Parasedimentitalea psychrophila: one gene and its partner. The protein of the gene in region 1 interacts with the protein of each later gene in a pairwise test. Links are inferred from orthologs where the notes say so. Each region holds a gene or a part of one and is shown on either strand. Other genes may lie near its edges. The genes, in order: QPJ95_RS10785 and recJ.

Region 1 (15,575 bases):
GGGTGCGTCGCACCATGCAACCGGTCGACCCCCTGAATGGTGATGGTCGAGGTGCCGTCGCCGTCAATCTGAGCCCCCATCCGGCGCAGACAATCAGCCAGATCGACGATCTCAGGCTCGCGCGCGGCGTTGTTGATCACAGTTGTACCCTTGGCCAAAGTCGCCGCCATCAGCACGTTTTCGGTCGCCCCGACCGAAACCAGCGGGAAATCCACGATACCGCCCTTCAATCCCCCCGGTGCCTTGGCGTGAATATAGCCGTCCTTCAGCTCCAGCTCCGCTCCCAGCGCCTCCAGCCCCTTGAGGTGCAGATCAACGGGCCGCGCACCGATGGCGCAGCCGCCGGGCAGCGACACAACTGCGTGGCCATCCCGCGCCAGCATGGGCCCCAGAACCAAAATCGAGGCGCGCATTTTGCGCACGATGTCATAGTCGGCGGTGTGATTGCTGATGTTGTGGCTGGACATCGCCAGCACCTTGCCATCTTGCAATGAGGTCACCTCGGCGCCAAGCGACTGCAGCAGCTCGGTCATAGTTTTGATATCGCTCAACCGGGGCGCATTGGTCAGCGTCAGCGGTTCGTCGCTCAGCAATGTTGCCGGCATCAGTGTCAAACAGGCGTTTTTTGCGCCTGCTATAGGGATTTGACCGCTCAGCTCGTTGCCACCGGTTACCAAAATCGAATCCATCTGCCGTTATCCTTCTGACTTGCCTGTCTGTTTGCCATCAGCACTTGTGCCCGCACGCGCCTTGGCCTGCGCCTTACGCCGCGCCATATTTACTTTCAACGCAGCCTTTAGCCGGTCTTCGCGTGCAGTGGAACTGCCGTTGCTTTTGGGTGTTTTTTTATCTGCCATGAACCCTGTGTAACTTAGTGTGAAAAAACCGTCCAGATTGCCCTTGCACAGTTTTGCAATTGCCCCTAAAAGCCCCCTCACCGGCGCTGATATGGTGCAGTAGACATAGGTCTTCCGCAACATAACAGCTCCAAAGCTTAGGTAGCTGAACGATGAGGGTTTTTCCAGAGCCCGATAGCTACCGAGTGACCATCTGGAGGACAGTGCGCTGTGGTAGCTCAGTGGTAGAGCACACCCTTGGTAAGGGTGAGGTCGGGAGTTCGATCCTCCCTCACAGCACCATTCGATCTGATGCAAAGGCATCGTTTCAATGGACCGCCTCTGGCGGAATTAAGCCCCCCACGTCGGATGTCGATAACCAGCCCCTTGGCTCTCTGACAGCCTGGCCAATGGCGTCATTCAGAATCGTTGGATATCGCGACGGCCATTGTTCTGGCCCCCTCAGCAGCAGCATGCTCTATGATAACTCTGACATGACGAGAAGGTAGACGAGATCCATGAGTGAACGTTACGAACGCCACCGCCAAGCCTGGACAGCTGAGGAAATTCAAAAGCTGCATATGCTGGTGACAAAGGGGATGAGCTTGAAGGCGGTTGCCAAAGCTCTGGCGCGGTCGGAGGAATCGACCAAGAGCAGAGCAAAACTAGACAAACTCAAAATACGGAAAATGCGCTGACCCCTTGGCGCGGCTCCTCCCAAAAGCGGCCCTAGTGCCGCTGTCCGCCGGGGTGATACCATTCGCCGAGCTCAGTGCTTTTTGACTGCAAGCCTGACCTTACGGGCCGCAATGCCGGGCGACAGCAGGCTTTGCCTGCCGCCGCGCCAATGGCCGCGTTCAACCACCCAGTTGAGGGCGCATGGCCTGATAAATAACCGCCGTGGCTACGTTTGCCAGGTTCAGGGATCGGACCAGTGGATTGCGCATCGGCAAATTAAATACTCGATCCTCCATGCCATCCAATATGGCCGCTGGCAGACCTTTGGATTCACAGCCGAAAACCAAATAGGCATCCGGTTGATACTCCGGGGCGTAAACGCTCTGCGCGCCATGTTCCTCAAAGAAATACAGGCTTTCGCGCGGAGGGCTTCGATCAGTTATAAAATCCTCCCAGCTGTCATATTCGCAGAGATTAACATGTTTCCAGTAATCCGTTCCGGCCCGCCGCACCGCCTTCTCATCAAGCGAAAACCCGTAGGGCTTGATCAGGATCAGCTCCAGATTCAGCGCCACACAGGTCCGCCCAATCGCGCCGGTATTATACGGAATTTCAGGGGTCACCAAGACCAGCTTCATGCACGGATCAGACATAGGATGTGTGGGCTTTCTAAGTCACGGGCGCAGGAGCGGCCCGCTGTTAGCCCCTGTTAACCTAACAAACAGGGCCTTAACAGCGCCAACTTTTCCAGTCCAATGGCTGCCAGATGCCCGTCGCCCCATTGCGGAAACACCCCCGTCTTAGCCCCGTTGCGACCCTTCTCCACGGCTTGCCCAAAGGTCCACCCAAGGCCCGCAAAGGTGGTCGCGGGATTTCGGATCTGGCGGAGCGGGCCGACATGGCCAGCCGGTCAATCTGCCTGACCCTGCCTTCAATCCCGGAAACACAGCGCAAATTTGAGCGGGACTTCTGGAAGCAACTTGAAGAGGCCCAACCGCGCATCCTGGCCGCGATTTTGGATGCCACTTCCTGCGCCTTGCGCCGCCATACTTAGGGCGACTTCGGCGTCCCTCCTGGACTTCGAAGTGAAATGCCGACCAGGTTGGGACTGGAGGATACTACCTGTTCAAACTCTGCACAGCACTTCGTCGCGTTCAGCCACCGCTTCGCAGGCGGGGCATTGCAATCAATTTGGGACGCCATGGGAAATCAGGAGAACGGCTTATCCAGATTGGAAGCGTTTGGTTTATCGCCAGTATCGTCAGCCATGCATTCGATCTCAGTCAGCTGACGCTGCTGGCCATAAGGATATAGATTTTCACGACATCTTCAGTGCGGGGCTTTTGCCGGACCGGCGGCCCGGAGAACGAAGGCTCTGGCTGGCGACCGTCGACTTTCGTGACGGCCCGTGTGGACTAAAGATCAGATACCCCCTAAATGACAAAACGGGCAATTCCTACGGAGCAACTCAAACCGGCTACGAGAACGCATTTTACACGCTGTATCGCATTAATTTTTACACACTGATTCACATTAATAGAGATCAAAGATATGCAATCACTACTCGACTTTCTTCGCCCAGAACCGAAGCGAGAGACCGCGGAATTAAAAGTATCTGTTTCTGGAAATCTGGCCGAAATTTCATTGGGGAAGAGGTCATTTTTCATTCGTTCGGATGCGGCGACACCAATCAAACACGACGTTTATGATTTTGCGCTTTTTGGGGCCCTGGCCTTGTCGATCTCGCACAACGTCGAAATAAAGACAGATCTGCCAATCTCCAGAGCGGCGATTGACTCGGCTGAGAGGCTGAAGGCCATAATGAATATGTGGCTGCCTCGGAAAATATATCCAGCGCCACTCAACTTCAGCAATATCGTTGAAAGTGAGCCTAGCTCATTTGATCGTCCGGGCCTGATGTGTCTTAGCGGCGGTGTCGATTCAACTTTTGCCGCTCTTGAGGCGCAAGAAGACCCCAAACTGACCCATGGCCTGTTGATCGCGGGCGCAGACTATCCCAACGCTCAGACTTCGGGTTTCAAGTCTTTGAAACCACGTGTGCAAACCATTGCCAAAAAAACCGGATTAGAGCTTATCACGGTGGAGACCTCGATCCGGAAACTGGGTTTCAATTGGGACATGCTGCATACGCTCAATCTCGCGATGTGTCTCAACTATCATTCTGGTCACTTTGGCTGGGGCGCATTTGCAGCAGATAGTTCACCAGCCATGGAATTTGCAGCTTTTCCATGGGGCAATAATCGGGTGATACACTCCGCTCTTTCCAGTGCACGTTTTCCTATCCGCCACCTCGGCCGTGATTTCTCGCGAGCGGCGAAAGTGCGTAAAATTATTGGGCACCCCAGTGACGTGGCAAGTGATCTCTCTGTTTGTTATCAGGAACAATCACATGGCGGAAATTGTGGCGTTTGCATGAAGTGTATTCGAACGCGCCTTTGCATTCTGACATCCGGTCGCGAATTGCCTGGGTTATTTGTGCAAAACGATAAGCTTGAGACGATTATGGGCAACAGGGCCCCCCAAAAAAATCAAGCCAGTAAGCGGGACGATTTGGCCGTTATGTGGGAACTTCGTTCCGACCTTGCAGACGGGCCTGTGAAAGATGCGATTGATGGCTATATCAAGCGCTTGAAATCCCGAACCATTCCACTCGGGAGACGCTAATGGAAGTGATCCAGCCGGTCACCTACGTGATCAATCTTGATCGCAACCCCGCGCGCCTAAAAGCGACGAAATCTGTTTTGGCCGCTGCCGGGTTATCTTTCACACGGGTGCCTGCAGTCGATGGGCGCAGGCTTGAGGCTGATGCCGGGAACGCCGCGCTTGGCACTTTGGGGCGGACGTTAAGTTGTGGTGAAGTTGGCTGTTTTGAAAGCCACCGCCTATGCGCAAAAAAATTCTTTGCAACGGGCCTACCTTATGGGCTTGTGGTCGAGGATGATCTTGCGCTGCGTCCGATGGGAAAATCGCAACTGGACCACCTTTGGGCGTCCCTTGAGCACATTCACGGTTGGGACGTGATGAACCTTGGCAAGAATGCCAAACGCTTTTGTACACCGCTATTGCAGCCTGGCTGGAAAGAGTTGGGAACAACACATTACCGGGCCCATTATTTTCCTATGACAACACCCGCAATATTATGGTCACGTGCAGGCGCATCGACCTTTTTGGATCTGACACAGCAAATTACGATGCCTGTTGATCTGTTTCTACGCAATTGGACTTTGACGACAGGCCGTGGGATGGCCTTCGCCCCCAGCCCCTTTACGGTTCGGGGTGAAGAAAGCGAAATTGACAAAATGCAAGCAACGCAAGGGTCTCGTTGTGCGGCCCGAAATGCCTCCTATTTGCCCCAGCGCATAAAGCGTCAAATACAGGGATATCTGCTTGCGCGAAAAAGCCAGAAAGCATGGGCATGACTGAAACGATACAGACCGCTTTTGATCGACTTGCATCCGACTTGCGTAACATTGTGCAAGATCACCCCATCGTCTTTCTGCTCAGTCCGGGCAATTGGGGGGATAGCATTATTCGCGAAGGTGCTGAGCAGTTCTTTCTGCACTATGGCTTTAAATATCATACGGTGATTGCCAAAGATGTCATGAAAAAGCGCACCACAATGGAAGCGGAAATCGCCAAATCAGGGCATCCCGCACCGGTCGTCGTTTGCAATGGCAATGGTGCGTTTTGTGGCCACTATGATACGCCGCAGATCACCGCTCAACTGACACAGCATTTTCAAACCGCGGTCATGTTGCCCTCGACAATTGATATGGACCTTAGTCAGTTAACATTTGCGCCCGAGATGCATTTTTTTGTCCGCGACCGATTTGAAAGCCAAGCGCAATTGCCTGACGCGCCGTTTTGTCACGACATGGCGTTCTTTTTGAAACTGGTAGCACCAGAACCACGCAAAGAGGTGGGGTATTTTTTAAGGCAGGACCGGGAAGCTCCAAAGGGTCTTGTGGTTCCACGCGGGAACTTTGATGTTTCAAAAAAAGGGCGTATTTATACACCGATCCAAGGATTTGTTGACGCGATCTCACCGTACAAAACCGTGCATACAAATCGTCTTCATATCGGCATCGTCGCGACTCTTTTGGGACGCGAGACGTATATCTACGCAAATGACTATTTCAAAATTCGTGCAATTTTCGATTCATCCATCAGTCCGTTTTTCCCCAATGCGACGTTCAACACTGTGTTTGTTCCACCAAAAGTGCGCAAACGGTTTTTCAGCTGATTGATTGTTTCGGGAAAGCATTTTTTGGGCTGTGAGGGTGATTGCCCCGGTAGCAGAAGGATGGATTGCCGCCCTCACAGCCATCCCTTGGATTTGAACACTGCCAGGTCAACACCAGGCGGCGCATACCATCCGCCTGTGGCGTATTTAGCACCGCATTTTTGCGCGACGTCCTTGTTGCCGTAAGGAATTTGCAGTGGCGTGTTTGCTGCCGAATTCCCCTGCTCTGAAGCCAGCGGAGGCGTTGCTTCCGCGCAAGCCGTCGTTGCCTTGGGCTTTTGTGCCCGCTTCGTTGACTTAGTGGATTTCTCCGCCATTGGTTCGGATATTTTCTTGCCCGTTTTGCGGCCCCCCCTGCCGGGCTTCGCGTCCTGGTTCTTGTCAATCCACACGGACATAGCGGCAGAGCTGGCCTTGGCCTGGTCGGTTATCGCAACACCTTGTTCCAGCGAGATCCTCTCGGCGAATAACAATTGTGCCGGACTTGCTGGTTTTGCTCCAGAGCCTCCCATTGCATTCCCGTCGACGCCCTCGGCTTTCTTGGGGGCGTGTTGCTCGAGGAACGCACGGCAAACTGATCCCGATTTGGTGTAGCCCGCTGGAGGCTTTATGCGCTTTTGGCGAGCGATGCTGTCAGCGAAACGCTTCATCGCGGCTGTTGGTGGCCGTCCACCGCCCGCGCCGTCCGACGCAGAACCAATCAAGGGTGGCATACCGCCCGGCGGGCCTTCCACCAGCTTGCCAATGATACGCCGGGCGACATCGCAAACAGCATCGATGGCACCAACCATCTCCTGCTTGCCAACGACAACATCGTCGAGCAGGCATTCAAGTCGCGCCGTCACGCCCGGATCGACCAAGGCCGGATCGGCCTGTTGCAGAACACCAAACAACGTTAGCCCAGTTTCGGTGGGCACAATGTTCTTGCCCTGGGCAATCAGAAAACCCTGCCGTTTCAACCCTCCGATGATCTCAGCGCGGGTCGCGGGCGTACCGATGCCCTTGGCTTCCTTCAGCCTGTCACGCAGAACCTCGTCATCGACAAAACGCCAGGCCTGCTGCATCGCCTCAATCAAAGTGCCTTCGTTATAACGCGGCGGTGGCCGGGTTTCCTTGTCCTCGATGACAGGGTTCCGCAACCGCGCGGTCTCGCCGTTTTGCATCTGCGGAAGCAACTGCGCATCGTCGCCCTTCTCGTTGGCGGGTTGCCATTCCGGAAAGGCCGCACGCCACCCGAGATCGATGGGTTGGCGGCCTGTGGCCTTGAATGGAAAGCCGACCGCATCAAGCGATACGGTTGTCTGGCGATAGCGGAAGTCTGGCATGACAGCGGCCAGGTACGCCCGCGCGATCACGTCAAACAGTTTTTTCTCGTCAATCGAAAGGCGCGGCCAGACATCCCGCAAACCGTCGATAGTGTTGACGTTGGGGATGACCGCGTGGTGGCTGGCCCCCTCCAATCCCTTGTCATAGAAACTGCCGCTCTTGCCCCTTCGGACTACCGGCTCCGCTGGCATGGGGATCGTGCTGAACGATTGCCCCGCTTGCAGTCCGGCGACAATCTGCGGCACATCCGCGATCAAAGTCTCGGGCAGGTAGCGCACTTCGGCACGAGGATAGGTGATGATTTTCTTGCCCTGACCATCATAGAGTTCCTGAGCGATCTGCAAAGTCTTGGCCGCGGCCCAGCCGAAGCGAGAGGCGCAGAGTTTCTGCAGTGACGGCAAATCGTGCAGCCTCGGCGGCCGTTGTCGCTTATCTTCGACGCGCACGTTGAGCGGCCCCTCGAAATCACGGGCAGCCATGACCACGGCCTCGGCAAGCTCACGTTTGAGAATTCGATCCCGTGGCGCATGTCGCATCTTGAATTCACCACCCGCGACCATGGCTGTGGCGACGATCTCGAAATAGGGCACCGGATCAAAATCGCGGATTTCCAATTCCCGCTTGCAGGCGATTGCCAGGGTTGGGGTTTTCACACGGCCAACGCCGATGACGCCCCGGGCGCCTTTGCCAAGGATGACGGTGGCGGTGCGGGTCAGTGACAGATTGTAAATCTGATCGGCTTGGCGCCGCGCGACGGCGGCGGCGTAGAGCCGGGCGTAGTCTGAATTGGGTTTGGCCCGGTCGAATGACGCGCGTATGGTCTGAGCGTCCTGGGCTGTAAACAACACCCGCATGACCTCGCCTCGGTACTTGTAATGCTCCAGGATCTCCTGGCCGATGAGCTGCCCCTCTCGGTCGCAATCGGTGGCAAGCCAGACCCGCTTGGCCGTGCGCAGCGCCTCACGGATGGCTTTGAGCTTGGCCGCCTTGTTACCGCCTTTTGCCGGCCGTGTGCCGTATAGGCCCTGGGGCCGCAGCAAGACCGGGGACCACCGCTTCCATTCCGGCACCACATCCTCTGGTTCGAGCAAGGCGAACAAATGTCCCTCGGCGGGCAGAACCATGCCGTAGCGAGACCCAATGGCGGCGCGGACATCTTTCGCCTGGCTGGCTTTCTCGGTGATGACAATTTGATCGGACATGACGAACTCGTTCGGATTAAGGAAGTCAGCAATGCCAGAACGTAAAGTGAACAACTGCCATTCGCAACCCGGCTTTTGGCGGGTGAGTAAAGGTGACGTTCCACCCCTCTCCGGTATGTGAACAAACCACAGCCAGGCAGTGGGTGAGACTTGTCGCCTCGATTATTCAGCCAGCGACCGGTTTCCTGCCTCTGTGCATTGCCGATGACTTTCATCGCAGCACTTCGAGACATAGGTCTCAAGCCCTTCACCTTCGTGATCCCGGAACGCGACGAACCCGCTCCGCCCGGCTCAAGCAGGTTCCCTCTGACACTGCCGAAAGGGGCATTCACGCTTTAGGCCGAAATTCGGCAACAATCCCATGAGGGTGCCGCTAGGTGGGGGCACTCACGCCACCGACAAAGCCATTGGCATGAACAGGGTGCTCATCTAGAAACATGGCCAGTTAACCCTGACGACAAGGACCAAAATCATGCGCGTTGTTGCGATCGATCAGGGCACCTCCAGCACCCGTGGGTTTGTTCTGGATGAGACCGGTTTGGGAAAAATCATCTGCACCCGCGCGCACCGGCAAATCTATCCCCAGCCCGGTTGGGTGGAACATGACCCGGAAGAGCTGTTGCAACATGTCACCGACTGCATCCGGGCGGCGGGACCCGTGGATGCCATTGGCATCGACAATCAGGGCGAAAGCTGTCTCGCGTGGAATGGCGACACTGGAGAGGCGATTTCGCCGGTCATCGTCTGGCAGGATCGGCGCACCGAGGCCCGCATTGCCTCGCTAAAGGCAGATGGGGCGGAACAGCTGACTATGGCCAAGGCCGGCCTGCCGCTTGATCCGTATTTCTCGGCCAGCAAACTGGCCTGGATTCTTGACAACATTGCCGAGGCACGTCCACTTTTGGCTCAGGGAAAACTGCGTCTTGGGACCACGGATGCGTTTTTTCTGGATCGCCTGACCGGGCATTTCGCCACGGATATCACCACTGCCTCGCGCACATCGCTGCTTGGTCTGGAAACCGGACAATGGGCCCCCGAGCTCTGTGCGCTGTTTGGCGTCCCCATCCAAGCATTGCCCGAAATCCGCCCCAGCATGGCCGATTTCGGTGCGGTCAGGCTCGATGGCTGTGCCACCCCGATCACGGTCAATGTGGTTGATCAGCAGGCCTCGCTTTTTGGGCATGGCTGCCGCAATGCCGGTGCCGCCAAGATCACCTTTGGCACCGGCGCGTTTGCCATGGTGCTTACCGGCGATACCCTGTTGCGGGCGCCGGATCAGGGATTGCTGCCGACAATCGCCTGGCAAGCCACTGGGTCGAACCCCGTCTGCGCGCTGGATGGAGGGGTATATTGCGCCAGTTCGGCCCTGAACTGGGCCAGATCGCTGGGGTTGTTCAAACAGTTTGACGAGATAAACAGCTTTGACGCACCCGCCGCCATTGGCCGCAATCTGGCGTTTGTGCCGGCGCTGACCGGGCTCGGTTGCCCGCATTGGGATGGGTCTGCGGCGGGGCTTTGGATCGGCATGTCGCTGGATACATCGGCCAAGGATATGGTGCAGGCAATCCTTGAAGGCATCGCCCTGCGCGCCGATCAGGTGATCACGGCAATGGACGCATTGGTGCCGATTGGCGACAGGATTTCCATCGACGGCGGCATGTCCGCCAATCCGTATTTCTGCCAGTTCCTAAGCGATGTGCTGCAAAAACAGATCATCGTGCAGCCGATGGGCGAACAGACGGCACTGGGCACTGCATTGATGGTGGCCGGAGATCCGCCCAGGGGCACCGCCAACGCGCCGGCCTGTCTTCGCTACGACCCCGCGCCTGAGGCGCCCGACAAAACTCTGTTTGCCGAAGCCGTATCGCGGTCCCGCAACTGGCGACCCAAACGGGTGTGACACCCGGCCTATTCTGCTATGAACTTCAGTTCAATTTTTACCGGTTTGCCCGCGGCAGTGAATTTTCCAACCGGCACCAGGATACGGCGTTCGGGCCGGGCATTTAGCGGCATTTTCCACAAGGTCTGATCGCCACACATGGCAACCAGAGTGCCTTTTGCCCGGCGCGTCACTCGCAGTTGCAGATGTTTCATCCCTGCGGAGCCAGCGGCCAGCGACAACCGTTGCGGCACCACATATCTGATCACCGGATCAGCGGCGACAACCTCAATCTCAGCCCCCACCGGCGCCAGATCTCCAGCCAGATCTGCGGCCACCCACCGGGCGGTCTGGCGGCCTTCATTCCAGCTCCATCCGGCGGTTTCGACCGGTCTCAGAACATTGCCCGTGGCGAAATAGCAGGGATCCGAGCACCGACCGTACTGGTCCACCACCGGACCTTTGGTCGCGGCATCAACGGCCAGATGACCACAGCGAGCCAGCGCCACTTCGGGGGTGAACTGACCGCTCAGGATCACCCCGTCGCAATTGATAACACGGTGATTGCCCGCCCTGTCCACCACTTCGACACCGGTGACGGATCTGTTGCCGAGAATGGCACTCAGCCGGGTGCCCAGATGCAGCGGCACCCCCACAATGCGCGGAAACAGCCCGGTGGGCCAACGCGCAGTGACACCCTCATTTGCCTCGATCATTGCCACCGGTTTGATGCCCGCGTGCCGACAGGTCATGATTGCCGAGAACGAAACCAGTTCGGTGCCGATGATCACCGGGCGTTCAAATGGCGTGCGATCCTGTAGGTAGACCGTCGACTGCAAAGCCCCGGTGTTCACCACCCCCAGCGGCCGCGGCCCGGTGATGAACCGGCAAGAGCGCGGAGTTTCACGCACACCCGTGGCATAGATCACTCGGCGTGGTGCGATTTCGGCAACGCCGTCCTTGGTTGCCAGCAACAATTTCCCGTCCGGGCGCGCTTCGACCACGGTGGTCGACGTGCGGATCTCGACCCCGACCAGACGGGCCGTGGCAACCAGTTTTCGGGCGTATTGCGGCCCGGTCAAAACCCGTTTGAATTCCCGAATGCCAAAGGGGGGATGGCCACAATGGCGGGGTATGCCGCCAGCCTCGGGGTCGCGTTCAAGCACCACGACCCGGGCAATGCCCAGTGCCTTGAGTTCGATCGCCGCCGAAAGACTGGACGGACCGCTGCCAATGATGGCCACATCAATCTGGTCAGTCATGTTTGATGTCCTTGGCTAGAGGGATGTCAAAATGACCGTCGGTCAGTTCCGTCAGGCGCGCAGAGCAGTAGAACCCCTGACAGCGCCCCATGGTCACCCGCGTCTGGCGCTTTAGCCCCGCCAAGGACCGCGCCGCCAGCGGCCCGGTCAACGCCTGTCTGATCTCGGCCTCGCGTACCAGTTCGCAATGACAGATCATGTCGCCCTGCCCGCCTTCGCGCCATGCCCGCGCGCTTTGCTCGGCCAGAATATTGGCCTGCGGCACTCGGGGGTCCGGCAGCGGCTCATGTGCAGCCCCCCAATCCCGATACTGGGCAAACACATGCTGGGCGATGCCCAATGCCGCGCTTAACCCGGTTGAGCGGATGCCGCCAACGGTGATCCAGTTGCTGTCCGGACGCGGGATGATGCGGTATTCCTTTTGCTCGGTCGCGGGGCGCAAACCGGCATAGGTGGCGGTGATCGGCATGTCGGCCAGCGTCGGAATTATCCGGATTGCCGCCTGCATCAAACCTTCGAGAGAGGCCGTATCCGTGGACGCCTCATCGCGGCTTTGCTGTTCATCTGCCGTGGGGCCGACCAGCAGGTTGCCAAAAATCGTCCGGCACACAACCACGCCTTTGGTGCGCGCGGTCGGGACCGGTAAAATGATCGCCTGCAACAGCGACGCGGCTGCCTTGTCAAAGATCAGGAACTGGCCTTTGCGCGGAGTGATCAAAAAATCGGACAGGCCCAGCACCGCCTGGTCCACATAATCGCCATAAAGACCGGCGCAATTGATCACCTGACGACAGTTCAACACACCGCGTGACGTCTCCAATTGCCATTCTCCACCGGCAAACCCGCCCCCGGTGACCTCGCACTTCAGAAACACTTCTGCACCATTCTGCAACGCCTGTTTCAGATAGGCATAGGGGGCCGACCACGGGTCGATCAGAGCCTCGCCCGGAACCGAGATTGCCGCCAGCGCCCGATCTGACAGATGCGGTTCATTGTCGCGCAGGACCGTCTGACCCACGAGAGTGGCATTGCTGATACCATTCCTGTGCGCCTGTTCCAGCAATGTGTCCAGCCTGGCAACCTCAACGTCATTCCACGCCACGACATAGGCCCCGGCGGCATCCAGCGGCAGGCGCATATCCTGGTGGATTTGCCGATACTCTTCGGCGCCTTTGCGGATGCAATCCAGTTCGATCGAACCGACCGGTGCGTCAAACCCGGTGTGCAAAATGGCGCTGTTGGCCTTGCTTGCGCCGTCCAGAATATCGCAGGCCTTTTCCACCAACGCCACCCGCGCGCCCTCTAGGGTAAACCGCCGGGCCATGGCACAGCCGACAACGCCGGCGCCAATCACCACCACATCGAACAGGGTAGAGCTGAGGCTGGATTTGCGGTCCGGCATCATGGCATCGCCCGTTTGGGCCCGTTCGCGGACAGGTAGAGGCCGGTCAGGGTACGGTCTGCATGGGCCAGTCGCCAGGACAGCATTTTCTGGGCATAGGTCAGAATCTGCGGTGCATAGGCCAGATCACCGGCCGGATCATCGGCCTGATCCAGACCTTCCAGATCCAGATGGTGGCGCGTCACATAAGCCAGAAACGGATGGTCCGTCGCGGCCTCAGGATCGCATGGGTCCCGCATGTCGTCCGGGGGATACATGGTGTTGTAGGGGGCCAACGCGATGAACGGAGGATGCGGGCGCAACAGGCTGAGATGCAGGAACCACGGCGCGGTTTTTTGGGTCTCGATCGCTGTGACCGCCTCGTCGCAGACGATGAATTCCTTGTGCAGGATCAGGGCCCTGGCGATGGCAATACGCAGGCGCTGGCCACCGCTGAAGGCATGCGGATAGCGGCTCAGATGTTCCACATCCAGACCACATTGGGTGGCGATCTGCTTGACCCGCTGTTTCAGCTCTTCTCCCCTGGCGACCTTGTTGGCCAGCAAGGGCTCTCCAATCACATCGCGCACCGTCATGCGCGGATTGGCGAATATTTCCCGCACCGGTCCCTGTTCGACGATACGCCCCATATACATAATCGCCACGTCATCGGCAATCTGGGCCACCACCTGCGCCTGAATGGTCACGTCCAGCGCCGTGGTTGGCTCGTCCGCGATCAGCCCCGACGGGTTACAGGACAGCGCCTTGGCAATCATCGCCCGCTGCCGCATGCCGCCGGAAAACGCGTAGGGGTATTGATCAAAGGCGCGGTCCGGGTCGGAGATGCCCACCTTGTCCAACATCTTGACGGTCAGCCTGCGCACGTTTTGCGCCGCAAACAGCAGCACCGAAAGGGCAATCACACCAACCATAGCCAGGTAGTGCTTTTTGAACTTCCACCACATCAGCTGCCATTGCGAGGCCATCTCGGGCCGACGCTTGTTGCTCTGTTCCTTGGTGGTCGGGACCGTTGTATCAGGAGAGGTCATGGCGGGGTCAACTTTCCGGGCTGATGCGGGGATTCAACATCACCACGCCGACGATTGGGTTCAGGGCGATGCGCACCGGGTATTTGAGCAGCAGCTGCGTGGGCGACAGGCCACCGGCCCGGGCCGCAATCACATACATCTTGTTGTTCAGCTCATCCAGCACCGAGGCCCGCAGGGTGCGGATCAGATAGGCGGTGCCGGAGGTGCCCAGTACGATAATCGGCACCCACAGATGCCTGATCAGATTCTTGGCCCGTGCCCAGTTCCAATCCACGTCTTGGAATTCGGGGGAAAACAGACCGCCCACGCTTGGACCAAAATATTTCTGCCCCAGATACATCAGCATCAGTGTGAACGGCATGCGTTCAGCGATCACATCGGCAACCGGTCGCTTCCATCCCCATGAATTGCCAAAATCCCCATGCAGGACGATCGTGCTGATCCAGTCGAAATATTGCACCGACCAGAGGCGGTTAAGGCCAAGACGTTCACGCAACTCAACCATTTCCGCACCGATCTTTATGTACGCATCGCTGCCGGGCAGAACAGTTTTCCAGGTCTTACCCAATTCGAACAGGCGCGCGGCCCATGCCGGAGGCTCTTCTCCGGCGGCACCGTTTGTGGTCCCCCAGTTGCCCCATTGCTGACCAACCAGCGGCGAGCCTTCGGAATAGGGCGGGATGTAGTATTCAACCTGCGAGATCAGGTTCGGCTCGAACGGAACGTCCCACTCCATATTGATGTCGCGGGTGCTGGCCTTGGCCTTTTCACGCGACAACTGACTGGTGACCTCTTTCATGGTGACGTCAACGCCAACCGCGCGCCAGTAATCTGCCACCAGAGGGGTGAAAGATTCACCGCCGAATTGGACCGCATGTTCCCACAGGATGTTGAAGGGTTCGCCATCAGGGTGCAGACGCTTTCCGTTGGCTGCCATTTTCATGCCCATTTCGTCCAGCAATGCATTGGCTGCATCCGCATCAAACGCGACCGCATAATTGCGATCCTCGTCGGTGACAAAGCAACACCCAGCGGCAGCGCCGCCCCGGGAGTTCCCAGGCCAAACCACAGCGCTTCATTCAGTTCGTCCCGGTTGATCGCCAGCGACATTGCCTTGCGGAACCGCACGTCGGCGTAAACTTCGCCCATTCTGAGGTCTTTGATGGTCTGGTTGAAAGTGATCGCCGGGCCGGTCTGTCCCGGAGGCAACGTCACTTTGTAGCCGCCCGCCTCTTCGCCCTCTTTCAAAACCGAGAAGTTGGACAGACCGACGCCCTGCGCCTGATAATCCGATAGATCCAGCTGATATGGGGATTGGGACGTGATCCCCTGGGGATCACCAACCGATGGAGAACTTGCCGCCAGGGCACCGCCGGCCACCGACATAGAGACAACCAGCGCAGCCCCCATTTTGGCACCAGAAATATACCTACGGGGCCATAGATAGCTCAAAATTTGCATTTCCACCTCCCCGTTTGTGGATATCTCATTGCCTTTTCGGCACGCCCCCCCCCTGCAAACCAGTGCAATAAGCGCTAACATGATCAGTACAATGCGTCAATCTGATTGGTTATGATAACTTACTGGCGTTTTACGATTGGCTGACCGTGATTGCGTTACCGTCCAAGGCATGGTTTAAAAATTCGACCTACAAGGTAACAAAACACGATGAGCAGCCAAAAACGAAACCCCCTGGCA
Region 2 (15,375 bases), 2.0 Mb from region 1 along the record:
CCGTGCTCATTTTGAGCCGTCGCAGCCCACGGCCATGGGCGTGATGCCAAGACGGGCGAACAGGGCGCTGTCTTTGTCTTCTCCGGGGTTATCAGCGGTCAGCAGGGTGTCACCGACAAAGATCGAATTGGCACCGGCAAAGAAACACATCGCCTGCATCTCATCGCTCATATCGGTGCGGCCTGCGGACAGGCGCACATGGGTTTTGGGCATCAGGATACGCGCCAGCGCCACGGTGCGGACAAATTCAATCGGGTCCAGCTTTTCCACATCCGCCAGCGGAGTATCGGGGATCGGGATCAGCATGTTGACCGGCACCGAATCCGGGTGCTCCTCTAGGGTGGCAAGGGCCAGCATCATGTCGATGCGGTCCATCTGCTGCTCACCCATGCCAACAATGCCGCCGGCACAGACCTTGATGCCCGCCTCGCGCACCCGGTTCAGAGTGTCGATACGGTCGGCAAAGGTGCGGGTGGTGATGATCTCGGAATAATACCGCTCAGAGGTGTCGATGTTGTGGTTGTAGTAATCCAGACCGGAATCGCGCAGGCGGAACACCTGCTTCTCGTCCAGCATCCCCAGGGTCATGCAGGTTTCCATGCCCAAGTCTTTGACGCCCTTCACCATGGCCTCAAGTGCGACCATGTCGCGATCCTTGGGCGAGCGCCAGGCTGCGCCCATGCAATAGCGGGTGGCGCCGCCTTCCTTGGCCTTTTTCGCCTCGTTGATCACCTTGGCGACTTCGATCAGTTTACTGGCCGACAATTGCGCCCCGTTGCGCGCCGACTGCGAACAATAGGCGCAATCTTCGGCACAGCCGCCGGTCTTGATGCTGAGGAGCTTGGATTTCTGCACCTGATTGGGATCAAAATACTGCCGGTGCACGGTCTGTGCCTGAAACAGCAGATCCATGAAGGGCAGATTGTAAATCGCTTCGGCTTGCTCACGCGTCCAGTCGTTGCGGATAGGGCTGGCGTCCAACATGTGATCTCCTACGAGGAAATTATAGATAATTTTCACGCCAGACCATCCCGGCACGCTCAGTTAATAGATAATTTCTAATGTTGGTTTCAAGCCCCATCTCGCAACTGCCGCAATTGGTCGCGACTCTCACCGCCTATCACCCGCGTTACTGCGCATTTTCGCACAGGTTCCGTTTCTCGACGCCAATTGCACTGCACCACCGCACGACTATCTTTGTTGCAACCAAGCATGAACCGGAGGCAATCACATGTCGCTTAGACCCGTACTCGAAACCCGCAATGCAGTGCCCACACTGGAGGGTGCCGGTGTCAGACTGCACCGCGCCTTTGGCTTTCAGGACCCCAGCGAGTTGGACCCGTTCCTGTTGTTCGACGATTTCCGCAACGAACGCCCCGAGGATTTCCAGAAAGGGTTCCCCTGGCACCCCCATCGCGGCATTGAGACCATCACCTATGTGCTGTCCGGCACCGTCGAGCACAAAGATTCGCTGGGCAATACCGGCACTTTGGGTGCGGGAGACGTGCAATGGATGACCGCCGGATCGGGAATCATGCACCAGGAAATGCCCACTGGAAATGCCACGGGCCAAATGCATGGGTTTCAGCTCTGGGGCAATCTGCCCAGCGACCAGAAAATGACAGCGCCGCGCTATCAGGATGTTGGCAGCCGGGACATTCCCGAGATCATCGACGACGACGGCACCCGGGTGCGGGTGATCGTGGGCAATTTCTGGGGCAAGCGCGGACCGGTGGACGGCATCGCGGCGGACCCGCAGTATCTGGATATCTTTGTTCCAGCCGGGGTCAAGAAGACCTTCAAGATCGACACCTACCGCCGCGCCTTTGCCTATGTGTTTGAAGGGCAAGGTGCTTTTTGTGATGCCTCGGCGCCGCAGGGGGTGCTGTTGGAAAAAGAGGTCAGCGGCGAAGAACTGCATATTCGCGATATGTCGGGGGACCGGACCCTGGTGCGGTTTGGCAGCGGCGATGAGATCACGGTGATGGCGGGCCCGGATGGTGTGCGGTTCCTGCTGGTTTCGGGTGCGCCGATAGACGAGCCGGTGGCCTGGCACGGTCCCATCGTGATGAACACCCAAGCGGAACTGCGACAGGCCTTTGCCGAACTGCGCAACGGTCGCTTCATCCGCCCGGCGCATTAGCTTTCGCCGCAGACGAAAGGCCGCCCCCAATGGGCTATTACAGAGACTGGGCGGCCAGTATGATGTGCTCTGGGCACCGGAGCTGCCGGCCGGAACAGATCCCGCCACCCTAAAACAGACCGCCGAGGGGCTGGTGCCGGGGCTGTATCAATCTTAAGCGGCCCCGCTTGCCCTCAATGCCCGGCGCCAGACCAGAAATACACAACCTCGTCGCCAACATCGCGACCCTGAAAACCCGCCCGCTGCAGCAGTCGCGCCGAGGCAGTGTTGCCCTGCATGACGCCTCCGCAGAGGGGGATGTCCGTCCCGCGATACAGATCCTGTAGCGCCGCAATCAGCCCAGTCGCCAGCCCCTGCCCCCAAACCCGCTGCGCCAATAGATATCCAAGATGGCACTCTGCTCTGTCTGGGTCAGCGTCTGGGTCAGCATGGGATAGAAACACCAAACCGACCCCCGCTCCGGATCCCTCAAACAAGGCCAGGACCTCGGCCTGCTGTGACAGACCAGTCAAAAAATTTCGCTGCTCGAGCTCGGTCGTGAGCTTCTGGAAGCCAGGCGGCAGGAATTCCACGACCTCAGGCTTAAACAGCGCTGCAAGATCATCCGGGGAAAGCTGACGCCAGTCACCACTTACTAAGCGGTCAGTAGAAATCACTGCGGACCCTCCAGCCAGGGTCACGTCACCATTGTCCGGCGCACCATCTCCCAATAGCTGGTTTCCACCTGATCCAGCGACAATCGCCCGCCAGCCCGATACCAAGTATTGACGCCATTCAGCATCGCAATGACAGCCAGTGTCGCGATCTTGGTATCAGGCACCGCAAACACCCCCTCACAGACACCCTGCTTCAGCACCGTCTCAAGGGTGTTTTCATATTCGCGGCGCAGCGCCTCGATCACCGTGAAGTTTTCCGCCGAGAGATTGCGCAGTTCCATATAGGCAATAAAAACCGCATCCGGGTGCTCAATGTTGAAACGGATATGAAAGCGGGTAAAACTCTCGAGCTGCGACAGCGCATCCCCGGCGGCAGGCTGATCCTGCCACGCGGTCAGCAGCTCGGTCATATGACTTTCCATCAGCCGAAACAGCAGGCTCTGCTTGTCTGGGGTGTAATTATACAAGGCCCCGGCCTGCACCCCGACCGCGCCGGCGATCTGGCGCATCGAAACAGCAGCAAAGCCGTGCTGCGCAAACAGCCTTAGCGCCGCATCCTGAATGCGTGGGCCGGTGATGCCGGAGTGAGATCCCTGTGTGCGCGCCATGTGGTCAGGCTATCTGAACAGATGTTCAGAAAAAACCCCTGCTTGCGACTTTTCCTACAAACAGGCATCAAAGACATGGACAAAGGACCGCTGCCATGACCCGCTCACTGCCCCTGACAACCTGCGCCTGCATACTCTTGCTGGCCACCACAGCCTGTACCAGGGTGCCCGAGCTGGAGGATCAGCTGACGGTGGATTTGAAGTCTGCCGATTATCCGGCGCTGATCGCCTTGGAACAGGCCATCGCGCCCTTGCCGCTGCCCGACAGCCAAAGCACCGCGCTGGAACAGCAACTGCTTGCCCGCAGCGCCCGCTTGCAGCAGCGCGCCAGGGCTTTGAACTCCGCTTCAAACTGACCGGATACGGGATTGGGTCGCAATCCACTGGTGGGTCACGCATGTCGCCATTTTACGCACCTCGCCATATCGGACAAACAGCGCCGTAGCGGAGTGTGAGGCCGTCGCGAGCTTGGATCCGCCAGTCGACATTAGTGAGACCACATGGATTGGGGCTGCAAACAGACCCCAAACGGGCTACTCCCGCCCGTCGTCAGGCATCTATGATACCCTCCTCCCGTTGGGCGTGGCGCCGCGCAAGCGCGCCACGCCCAAACCAGCCTGCTGTGTCGGCCTTGCCGATGGAGCAGGCTGGTGCGGGAGATCTCCGTTCCCCGTAAATGCAAATCAAATGCGGGGGGCGGACTATCGATTCCCCGCTTAGACCGTCCCCCGTTGCGCCCTTGGGCAGAGCCGGCTAATGCGAGGGTCAGATAGAAAACAAGGGATCACCAGCTATGACAAAGCCGCTTCGTCTTGGGATTGCAGGTTTGGGCACCGTCGGCATGGGCGTGGTGAAAATCATCCGTCGCCAGGCCGCTCTGCTGGAGGCTCGCACCGGTCGCCCGGTTGTCATCACCGCCGTCTCGGCCCGTGATGCCAGCAAGGACCGCGGCATTTCGCTGAGCAGCTATGCCTGGGAAACGGACCCGGTGGCGCTGGCAGTGCGCGACGATGTCGATGTCTTTGTCGAATTGATGGGCGGCCATGAGGGCGCGGCCAAGGCCGCAACCGAGGCGGCCCTGGCTGCAGGCAAGGACGTGGTCACCGCCAACAAGGCTCTGCTGGCGATTCACGGCCAGGCACTGGCGGAACAAGCCGAGGCAAAAGGCCAGGTGATCCGCTTTGAAGCGGCGGTTGCCGGTGGTATCCCGGTGATCAAATCGCTAACCGAAGGTCTGGCCGGCAATGAGATCACCCGCATCATGGGGGTGATGAACGGCACCTGCAATTACATCCTGACCCAGATGCAGGCCACCGGTCAGGGCTATAACGCCTTGTTCGAGGAATGTGGCAAACTTGGCTATCTGGAAGCTGATCCCAATCTGGATGTGGGCGGCATTGATGCGGGTCACAAACTGGCCCTGCTGGCGGCCATTGCCTTTGGCACCAAGCCCGATTTTGCCAGTGTGCAGCTGGAGGGCATCCAGCGCATCACCCTGGAAGACATCCACCAGGCCGCCGACATGGGCTTTCGCATCAAACTGCTGGGGGTGGCGCAACGCACGGCCCGCGGGTTGGAACAGCGCATGTCCCCCTGTCTGGTTCCCGCCAGCTCGCCTCTGGGCCAGCTGGAAGGCGGCACCAATATGGTGGTGATCGAGGGCGACGCGGTTGAACAAATCGTGCTGCGCGGCCCCGGAGCAGGCGAAGGCCCCACCGCCAGTGCGGTGCTGGGCGATATTTGCGATCTGGCGCGCGGTTTTCGGATTGCCACCTTTGGCCAGCCCGCAACCAGCCTGCAGGATATTCCAGCCGCCCAGACCGGCCTGCCCGCCCCCTATTACCTGCGCCTGGCGCTGCAGGACAAGCCCGGCGCTCTGGCCAAGGTCGCCGCGGCGCTGGGGGATGCAGCGGTGTCGATTGACCGAATGCGCCAATACGGACATTCTGAGCCCACAGCGCCGGTGCTGATTGTCACCCACAAATGCACCCGCGCCACCCTGGACGTGGCCCTGGAGGCGCTGGCGGCCAGCGATGTGGTGGATGGCGCCCCGGTTGCCCTGCGCATCGAAGAGCTCTGATCGCCGCCACCACCGGCGGGAAAACGAGAATTACCGACAGTGGCAGCCGCAAGCTGCCGCTGTGACCGCTAACGGCCCTTGCCCGCCCTGCCCTGCGCAGGGTATGCGACGGGAAACCCGCTCTGATTGACACAGGATATTTAGCATGACCTCATCCCCCTCTGACGCTGCTTATAATGATCGTATGTTGTCGCTGGGCCTGGCCCGCGTTGCGGAGCAGGCCGCACTGGCCTCGGCCTCTCTGGTTGGACGTGGCGACGAAAAAGCCGCCGATCAGGCCGCTGTCAACGCCATGCGCGAACAGTTGAACCTGCTGGATATCGCCGGCGTTGTCGTCATCGGTGAAGGCGAGCGCGACGAAGCGCCAATGCTGTTCATCGGCGAAGAAGTTGGCACCGGCAACGGCCCCGGCGTTGATATCGCACTGGATCCGCTGGAAGGCACCACGCTGACCGCCAAGGATATGCCCAACGCCCTGACCGTAATTGCTATGGGCCCTCGCGGATCCATGCTGCATGCACCGGATGTCTATATGGAAAAACTGGCGGTGGGCCCCGGCCTGCCAACGGGTGTTGTCACCCTGGACATGAGCCCTGCCGAGCGGGTGATTGCGCTGGCAGCGGCCAAGGGCTGTGCGGCGTCAGATATCACGGTCTGCATTCTGGAGCGCCCCCGTCACGAGGCAATGATTGCCGAGGTGCGCGGCACTGGCGCGGCAATCCGCCTGATCACCGATGGCGATGTGGCCGGTGTGATGCATTGTGCCGAAAGCGAAATCACCGGCATCGACATGTATATGGGCGACGGTGGCGCCCCAGAGGGCGTGTTGGCTGCGGCAGCGTTGAAATGCATGGGCGGACAGATCTATGGCCGTTTGCTGTTCCGCAATGATGACGAACGCGGCCGTGCTGCCAAGGCCGGCATCACCGACCTTAACCGGATCTATTCGCGCGATGACATGGTCACCAAAGACGTGATCTTTGCCGCCACTGGCGTCACCGGCGGCACTCTGCTGCCCGCCATCAAGCGCGAACCCGGTTGGGTCGAGACCACCACTCTGCTGATGCGGTCGAAATCCGGCTCGGTGCGGCGGATGTCTTATCGCACCCCGGTGTGATCTTTCATGGGGCCTGGGCCTTGCTGTCACCGTCGGATGCCTCCGGCGGAGGTATTTTAAACAAGAAGAAAGGCCGGACCTGCGCAGGGTTCGGCCTTTTGGTATATTAACTGGAGGATTGCGCTGTGGCGTTTTTGAATGTTGAGCAATCGCTGACGGGGCGCAGCTGGCAGGGGCCGGGCCTTGAACTGGAGCGCGCCGCCGAGATGATGGCGCAGCAGAGCGAGATCCCGGCGCCGGTCTGTCAGGTGCTGGCACGGCGCGGTGTGCCACTGCATGAGGCGAAAGGGTTTTTGACGCCACAACTGAAGGATCTACTGCCCGACCCGCGCCGCCTGAAAGATATGGAGGTGGCTGCACAGCGGTTCCTGCTGGCGGTGCAACAGCGCCAACGCATTGCTGTGTTTGCCGATTATGACGTCGATGGCGGTGGCTCGGCGGCACTGCTGCTGGTCTGGTTGCGGCAGATGGGACAGGTGGCGACACTTTACGTGCCGGACCGGATCGACGAGGGCTATGGCCCCAACGACGCGGCGATGGCGGCCCTGGCGCGCGATCATGATCTGATCATCTGCGTCGATTGCGGCACCCTGAGCCATGCCCCGATTGCAGCAGCCAAGGGCGCCGATGTGGTGGTACTGGACCACCACCTGGGTGGCGAGACCCTGCCTGACTGCGTTGCGGTAGTGAACCCGAACCGGCAGGATGAAGATGGCGAGCTGGGCTATTTCTGTGCCGCTGGCGTGGTGTTTTTGATGCTGGTCGAAGCGCGCAGGCAATTGCGCGAGGGTGGCCATGGCACCGGACCGGACCTGATGGCGCTGCTGGATCTGGTGGCGCTGGCGACGGTGGCCGATGTGGCGCCGCTGATTGGTGCCAACCGCGCCCTGGTGCGCCAGGGGTTGAAGGTGATGGCCGCACGGCAACGTCCCGGCCTGGTGGCGCTGGCGGATGTCTCGCGGATGGATTCGGCGCCGTCGACCTATAGTCTGGGGTTCATGCTGGGGCCACGGGTCAATGCGGGCGGACGGATTGGCAAGGCGGATCTGGGCGCACGGCTGCTGTCGACCGACGATCCCCATGAAGCGGCCTCCATTGCGGAACGGCTGGACCAATTGAACAGCGAGCGGCGCGAGATTGAAAATGCGGTGCGGGCGGCGGCGATGGAACAGGCCGAGGCCCGCGGTTTTGATGCGCCGCTGGTCTGGGCTGCCGGTGAGGGCTGGCATCCCGGCGTGGTGGGCATTGTGGCCTCGCGGCTGAAGGAAGCCGCCGGGCGACCGGCCGTGGTAATCGGGCTGGACGGCGATGAGGGCAAGGGCTCGGGGCGGTCGGTCAGCGGCATCGATCTGGGCGCGGCGATCCAGCGTCTGGCCAGCGACGGCTTGCTGATCAAGGGCGGTGGCCACAAGATGGCTGCGGGGCTGAGTGTAAAGCGCGACCAGCTGGAACCGGCAATGGCGCGGTTGTCGGAGCTGCTGGAGAAGCAAGGTGCTGGAGACCTCGGCCCTGCGGATCTGAAACTGGACGGCGTGTTGATGCCCGGTGCCGCGACAGTGGAGATGATCGAACAGATCGAACAGGCCGGACCGTTTGGGGCGGGTGCCCCGGCCCCGCGTTATGCCTTTCCCGATCTGCAGATACGGTTTGCCAAACGGGTTGGCGAAACCCATTTAAAACTGTCGCTGAGCGATGGCATGGGCGGCGGTATTGACGCGATCTGTTTTGGTGCCTTTGACACCCCGATGGGGCAGTGTTTGCTGGATCATGGTGGTGCGCGGTTCCATTTTGCCGGACGCTTGGAGATCAACCTGTGGCGCGGACGACAAAGCCCCCAGTTGCGTCTGGAAGACGCCGCACCAGCCTAACATAAATGCCGCCGGACGCCGGTGTAAAAAAAACGCGACGCAGGGCATTTTTTCTCTTGCGATGTGCAGCGGGAATTACTACTACCCGCTGACACCAAGTGGCCCGTTCGTCTATCGGTTAGGACGCCAGGTTTTCAACCTGGAAAGACGAGTTCGATTCTCGTACGGGCTGCCATGGTGTACTGGCTGCAAATTCGGACCTTACTTTGGTCGGCTTTTGCGGCGTAAATCCCCCGCTTCAGTATAATATATGCGACCCCAGCACAGGGATGATACTGGCGTATCTGATCGCGCCACCGCCCTTTTGCACCCCCTAAGACCGGCGAACAAAATGATTGTCACTTTCTCAAAATACCCTCTTGCGTCCCGGGGGCGGGTTATCTAAATACCGGCTCAAGCACTAAGTGGCCCGTTCGTCTATCGGTTAGGACGCCAGGTTTTCAACCTGGAAAGACGAGTTCGATTCTCGTACGGGCTGCCACTCCCCCCCCCCCCAAAAAAAAAAAATGACAGAGCCAACCCAGCGCAGCAGAGCTGCGCGCAGAATCATCGACTGGCCCAGTATCCTTCCCAGTATCCATCCCAGTCTCCATCGCAGCATCGCTGGCTTGCAGCTCGCTCATCCTGGCATCCCTGTTTGGTGATCGGACCTGTGTTAAGGGCGCCTGCTAGCGGCAGGGGCACGGGGCGGCATCAGCTTCAGGCATCGCCAGAGGTCTGGCTGCCGTTGCTTTCCACAGCCACCGGCGCCGCAATCGATGGATCATCAGCCTCTTCGTTCAGATCCACACTCTCCATTCCCGATTCGTAAAAGAAATGGCAGGCCCGTCCGGCCCGTTTGGCCGCATACAGAGCCATATCAGCCTCTTTCAGCAGTTGAGCCGCATTTTTCTGGCCACCTGTCGCCGAAAGAGCGGTGCCGATGCTGCCCGAGATCCGGCACAGTTGGCCGGCATATGGGATTGGCTCTTCCAATTGGCCAATCAAACGCTTGGCGATGTCCCCCAGCTTGTCTCGATCAACCAGGTTATCGATAATCAACACAAATTCATCGCCGCCAACCCGGGCCACCGTATCGATGGAGCGGGTGCATTCAACCATGATGCTTGCCACCTTTTGCAAGACCGTATCCCCGGCGGCGTGACCCAGGCTGTCATTGACCGCCTTAAAAAAATCCAGATCCACCTGCATCACCGAAAAATTTCGGCCAGTACTGATCATCCGTTCCAGAATATGATCCATCGCCCGGCGATTCTTAAGCCCGGTCAGAGTATCGGTATACGCCTGTTCCTCAGCCGCGATTTTTGCCCCCTGCAGGCGCAGGTTCAATTGCCGCGACGCCTCCATTGCGGCCGATTTGGCCTCCACCAGATACAGCATCTCGATGGTGAGATCCGTGGCCGAAAAATCAGCGCTGGTCAGGTCATAGTCGCGCACAGCATCGAGAACCGAAATCCCGAAGGACAGGTTGACAAAAGCACCCAAGTCGCCCGGCAACGGGGCCAGGACCCCCTTAAGCCCGGTCTGAGGGTCATCGCGAAACTTCAAATGCAATTTTGCCCCTGAGGTTCGCAGCAGGTCATCCAAGTTTTGAATGTAACGGGGACGCAGCAGATCAAACACCTCCAGAAACGGGCGCCCAATCCAGTCTTGGTCGGCACGCAGTTTCTGCAGGGTCGGCCCGACACGACTAATGCGCCCTTCGAGGTCCAGCAACACATGCATTGGTGCAATTTTGGCTGCCATGTCGGCCAGCTGGTTAAGGCAGATCATGGCAATTTTACCCCCAGATCAAATGTCCGGCCCTCGGAGAATTCGGTTTCGACCAGCATCACAGAAATTACCTCTGCTCCGTCCTGGGCTCCTGAATGTTCCAGAATAACCAGATCGCCATAGTCATCAGCCATGGCGCGCAGCACCCCCATCATGACATTGGCATATCCCGGCAAGCCGCTTTGGCACAGCAGTTTGAACTGGCCTGGCGCCGTTTCGAGAAGCTCCAGCCCCGGCAGGTGCAGATCCGCCACCGCCAGTCGAGCCCGGTCCGGCAAATCATCCAGAGAGTGCAGGAATTCCACATAGTTTACGCCGCCAAAGCGGAGCAATCGGCGCAGCGCCTCGACCTGCGGATTGGAGACCAGAAAAGTCCCCATATCCTCAAGCATTTCGGGCAGAGGACGCTCTAATACCTGTTCCATGGCCACCAGAAGATTTTGAGACTGCTCATCGGTATAAATCAACATTGCCTCAAACTCGGAAAACCCGAGACCGGCAGAATCTGTCACATCGCGCCAACGTGACACGCCATAAGTGCTGCAGACAAAGGCCTGAATTGCCCTGTTAATCAGCCCATGCATAAGAAGGCCCCTCGCTCTAAACTGCCCTAGACATGACCTGTGAACCTTAAGAAAGGCCCAACAAATAGGATGTCTGATGTAATTCCTGTCCAATCACATTGATTTTACTGTGTTGGAGTGAGGCCTCAACCGCTGATATGCGGCAGCCTGAGGCACTTGACGCAACGGCAGCACAACAGGATGCGGTGCGGAACAATTTGCAGGGCAGTGCTGGACGGCATTGGAGTCTCCCGGAGACCAGTCAAGTCAGCCGCACCCTAATGCCATCAAGGGTGCGGCTGCAATGCGATGCAATGGCCGGACCGGCGTCAAGCCGCTCAGGGCCACCGCTTAGAAATCGGTTGGCGCGCCGCCTTCCTCTTTGCGGCGGGCCACAAAGTCCTGCAACGCCCCCCGGATCGCGTCCTCCATCGGTGGTTCTTCGAAATCGGCGGTGATCTGCTTGAACAATTTATGCGCCCGCTGCGCGGTCCATTCGCCGCCAGCACCCTCCCAGGCCTCATAGTTGCGCCAGTCGCTCAGGAACGGCTGATAGAAGGCATCGGCGTATCGGTCCTGGGTGTGCTGGGTGCCAAAGAAGTGGCCGTCATTGCCGACCTCCTTGATCGCGTCAAAGGCAATATCGTCTGCTGTGGTGGCAAAGATCGCAGGCTGCATATAGCGCTGGATATGCTGCAAGACCTCGCAGTCCATGATGAATTTTTCAGGGCTGGCGATCAGCCCGCCTTCCAGCCAGCCCGCCGCATGATAGACCATATGGGTGCCCGATTGCACCGCCGCCCAGAGCGAGTTCGAGGTCTCCCACATGGCCTGGCCATCCGGCACATTGGCGGCACAGACACCGCTAGAGCGCATCGGCAAACCATAGAACCGTGCCATCTGGCCGGTCATCTGGGTCGAGCGCATGTATTCCGGTGTGCCAAAGGCAGGCGCGCCGCTTTTCATGTCGACGTTTGAGGTAAAGGTGCCGATCACGCAGGGCGTTCCGGGGGCCACATACTGAAACAGCGCAATCGCACAGAGCGCCTCGGCGATCGACTGCGCCACCGCGCCCGCCATGGTCACCGGCGCCATGGCCCCCGCCAGAGTGAACGGCGTCACCACAATCGCCTGGCCGCGGCGCGCCAGCCGCAAACAACCGTCAATCATCGGGTAATCGTGTTTCAGCGGCGAGGTCGAGTTGATGTTGGTATACATCCGCGGCTTGGCCTGGAACTCTTCCTCGCTCAGCCCGCCGGCAATCTTGACCATCTCCATCACGTCTTCCACCCGCTCTTTGCCCAGCGAGTAAGCGTGCATCACCTTGTCGGTGATCGTCAATTTGTCATACAGCACATCCAGGTGCCGCACCGATGCGTGGATATCGACCGGTTCAACCGGATAGCCGCCGGCAAAGTGGATGCAGTTGAAATACTGGGTCAGTTTCAGCAGGTCCTGGCACTGCGCCCGGGTGCCGGACACCTTCTTGCCCAGCTCCAGATCCCAGTAACTTGGCGGCGACGACACATTGCCAAACAGCAGATGATTGCCGCCAATGGGCAGCGTACGATCGGTGTTGCGCGGGGTGATGGTAAAGGTACTGGGCGCCTTGCCCACCATCTCCATCACAAAATCACGGTCCATGCGGACCAGATCGCCCTCGACCCGGCACCCTGCCTGCTTGAAGATCGCCAGCGCCTCGGGGTTCAGAAACACCACGCCGATGTCTTCGAGGATACGCATGGCGCCCTCGTGGATCGCCTGCACGCCTTCGGGGGGCAACGGTTCGGTGGGGCGGTCGATATTGACCGGGATCTGCCAGGGCATCTGTTCGATGATGGCCGCACCCCGCCGTGTGGCTGCCCCTGCCCTACCGCCACTGCGCCGCCTGCGTCCTGAGCTCTCAGCCATCATCGCCTCCTGGATCTTCTGCTGTTACTGACCAGCAGGCCCAATTCCCGACGCCGTCGCCGCTTCAATCACGACATTTAGTGTCGTTTTTTCAGCTCAATGGGACGCAGAGGGCATTTTCTGTACAGAAGTGCCCAGTAGGTGCGGATTGTCAGCCGTCCAGCCAGGCCGGGATGTGGCCGATATCCGGCAGCACAACATCCGCAAGCGGTGCAAGATCACCCCGTTGCGCAAGCCCGGTCAGCACGCCAATTCGGCGCATACCGGCGGCGCGGCCCGCTTCCAGGTCATGGCAGCTGTCCCCAACCATGGCGGTGCGGGCGGGATCGACGCCAACAGCCTTGCAAAAGGCCAGCAACGGGTCCGGGTCCGGTTTGGCGCCGTGGCCACTGTCATAGCCTGCGACAAAAGCAAAATGGCCCAGCACCCCAGTGCGCTGCAACTGGCTGCGCGCCGAAAACTCGGCATCATTGGTCATCACTCCCAGCACTTTGCCACGGGCCAGCAGATCATCAAGGAACGCGGCCAGAGGCACCGCCTCGGCCAACGGCGCAGTGGCGGCGCTGAGTGCCAGATGCTGCTCAATCGCAGCCTGATCCATGTGATCGATGAGAGGGGCTATGGCGGCGGCAATTTCCGTATTGGCGCAGGCAATGGCGATGCTGTCGGGATAGAAAGATCCCGCATCCAGATCGTAGCCCAGCACCTTGGCCAACGCCTGTGCGGTCTCCTCCTGCCCCTGCGACAGGTCGCGAATCAGGGTCTCGGTCCAGACATTCCAGGTGGCTGCAAAATCGAACAGGGTTCCGTCCTTGTCGAACAAAAGTGCATCAACGGGCATGGGGGCTCCTAATGGGTCACGGCGGTTATCGCCTCCCTATCAGGTCCAGTTGACCTGCGCACCACCCGGCAGCGACATCCGGGCCTGCATCGGTGACTCATAGGAGAATCCCTGCGCATCGCAAAAACTGATCACCCAGGCGTCATCCATCATCAGAAAGTCGAGAACCGAGCCTAGGAATTCTGGATCTGCCGCCCGCGACCGTAAATCGGCCTCGCTGGCCCCCGAAGCCCCGAGAAAGACAGGCAACAAGTCTTCGTTCCCCACCAGCCAGCCCAGTGCCTGCAGCGCTAAAGTTTCGGCGGCGAGAGAGATTTTTGGCATTTAACGACACTTTTACGGGAATGGGAAAGGGTTTGTTAACCCAAGTCATAAAGACTCTGGGCAAGTCGAATTGTAAGGGCGAAAGGGAACCGCGTGCAAGGCACAATCCTGATCATAGACGGCGTGGCCACCAACCGCATTATGCTAAAGGTGCAGCTCTCGGCGGCCTACTACCGCGTGGTGCAGACCGACAGCGTTGCCAGCGCCCTGTCGGTGGCGCAACGCTGTTGTCCTGATCTGGTGTTAACGGCGATGACATTACCCGATGGCGGTGCCGTCGATGTGGCCGCCGCCCTGGCGAGTGACGCGGCACTGGCAAACGTCCCGGTCATCGCGGTTTCAGCCCAAAACGACAACGCCAGCCGGATCGAGGCTTTGTCCGCAGGCATTGACGACGTGCTGCACCAGCCACTGGACGATGTGATCCTGCAGGCCCGCATTCGCAGCCTGATCCGCAGCCGCAGCAGTCGCGACGACCTGACCCTGCAGCACGAGGCGGCGCAGACCTTTGGGCAACCGCTGTCCGAGGGGGAATGCCTGGCCAAAATCCGCAATTCCAAGGTGGCACTGGTAGCGCAAGACGCCCCCACCGCGGCGCAATGGGCCGCCAGATTGCAGTCACTGGTGCCCTATCACCTGCATCCGCATCAGATTGGTGACATCCAGCAGCTGATGACCGACCCGGTGCCCGACGTGATTGTGGTTGAGCTGACCAAGACCGCCACCGGCCTCGGCCTGCGGTTGCTGGCCGATCTGCGGGCCCGCGCCGCAACCCGCAACTCGGTGGTGATTGCCATCCCCAGCCCGGCGGACGCCCATGTGGCGGCTGAAGCGCTGGATCGTGGCGCACATGATGTTTTGCAGTCCGGCTTTAATGTGCAGGAATTGGCCCTGCGCCTGTCGACCCAACTGCAGCACAAAGCCCGCAACGACCGGCTGCGCGCCACCGTCCGCAATGGGCTGCGCGCTGCGGTCGAGGATCCGATGACCGGCCTGTACAACCGCCGCTATGCCAGACCGTTCCTGGACCGAGTCGCGCGAAATGCGGTTGATTGCGATGAACATTTTGCCCTGATGCTGATCGATCTTGATCACTTTAAGCAGGTCAATGACCGCTACGGTCATCCGGCAGGCGACGCAGTGCTGGTCGAGGCCTCGAACCGGTTGCTGAAACAGCTACGCCCTGTCGATCTGCTGGCCCGGGTTGGCGGCGAGGAATTCATGATCGTCATGCCCGGACTTGGCGCCGCTCAGGCTAGCGAAATCGCTGAACGCCTGTGCCGCCAGATCAACGCCACTCCGTTTCAGGTTGCCGGTATCGACGAGCCGATCCACGTCACCACCAGCATTGGCCTGGCCATCGGTGGCGGCGACCCCTGCGCGGGCCCGACCCGCAAATCCCGCCCCACCAGCGTTACCGATCTGATCGCCGATGCCGACCGGGCGCTATATGGCGCAAAAGATGCTGGCCGCAATCAGGTCACCCTCAGC

The links.
Region 2: the proteins of QPJ95_RS10785 (region 1) and recJ interact in binary tests that used the Escherichia coli proteins (3 or more experiments, as listed by UniProt). The link is inferred for Parasedimentitalea psychrophila from one-to-one orthologs.

Annotation. Positions count from the first base shown.
Region 1 is NZ_CP127247.1:2,213,805-2,229,379, reverse strand. The notes cover bases 5,580-8,668. They hold QPJ95_RS10785 (type IA DNA topoisomerase), read right to left. Parts: upstream 8,307-8,668; coding sequence 5,853-8,306; downstream 5,580-5,852. Other genes in these bases: QPJ95_RS10790 (hypothetical protein), read left to right, coding at 5,580-5,778. Also shown: murA (UDP-N-acetylglucosamine 1-carboxyvinyltransferase), read right to left, coding at 1-689; QPJ95_RS10825 (hypothetical protein), read right to left, coding at 696-980; QPJ95_RS10815 (hypothetical protein), read left to right, coding at 1,355-1,534; QPJ95_RS10810 (tRNA (cytidine(34)-2'-O)-methyltransferase), read right to left, coding at 1,694-2,152; QPJ95_RS10805 (hypothetical protein), read left to right, coding at 2,281-2,568; QPJ95_RS10800 (hypothetical protein), read left to right, coding at 3,066-4,199; QPJ95_RS10795 (glycosyltransferase family 25 protein), read left to right, coding at 4,199-4,954; more of QPJ95_RS10790, read left to right, coding at 4,951-5,579; QPJ95_RS10780 (FGGY family carbohydrate kinase), read left to right, coding at 8,779-10,206; QPJ95_RS10775 (NAD(P)/FAD-dependent oxidoreductase), read right to left, coding at 10,215-11,447; QPJ95_RS10770 (NAD(P)/FAD-dependent oxidoreductase), read right to left, coding at 11,440-12,852; QPJ95_RS24065 (ATP-binding cassette domain-containing protein), read right to left, coding at 12,849-13,877; QPJ95_RS10755 (ABC transporter permease subunit), read right to left, coding at 13,885-14,820; QPJ95_RS10750 (ABC transporter substrate-binding protein), read right to left, coding at 14,817-15,338; QPJ95_RS10745 (DeoR/GlpR family DNA-binding transcription regulator), read left to right, coding at 15,546-15,575.
Region 2 is NZ_CP127247.1:220,142-235,516, forward strand. Bases 6,212-9,100 are described here. They hold recJ (single-stranded-DNA-specific exonuclease RecJ), read left to right. Parts: upstream 6,212-6,729; coding sequence 6,730-8,472; downstream 8,473-9,100. Other genes in these bases: glpX (class II fructose-bisphosphatase), read left to right, coding at 6,212-6,604. In the rest of the region: QPJ95_RS01075 (8-amino-7-oxononanoate synthase), read right to left, coding at 1-10; biotin synthase BioB, read right to left, coding at 7-984; QPJ95_RS01085 (pirin family protein), read left to right, coding at 1,232-2,143; QPJ95_RS01090 (GNAT family N-acetyltransferase), read right to left, coding at 2,317-2,823; QPJ95_RS01095 (TetR/AcrR family transcriptional regulator), read right to left, coding at 2,820-3,407; QPJ95_RS01100 (hypothetical protein), read left to right, coding at 3,503-3,763; QPJ95_RS01105 (homoserine dehydrogenase), read left to right, coding at 4,201-5,487; more of glpX, read left to right, coding at 5,633-6,211; QPJ95_RS01130 (GGDEF domain-containing protein), read right to left, coding at 9,172-10,245; QPJ95_RS01135 (heme NO-binding domain-containing protein), read right to left, coding at 10,242-10,829; QPJ95_RS01140 (trimethylamine methyltransferase family protein), read right to left, coding at 11,160-12,719; QPJ95_RS01145 (HAD family hydrolase), read right to left, coding at 12,871-13,560; QPJ95_RS01150 (DUF3572 domain-containing protein), read right to left, coding at 13,600-13,884; QPJ95_RS01155 (diguanylate cyclase domain-containing protein), read left to right, coding at 13,978-15,375. UniProt on the Escherichia coli protein: Single-stranded-DNA-specific exonuclease.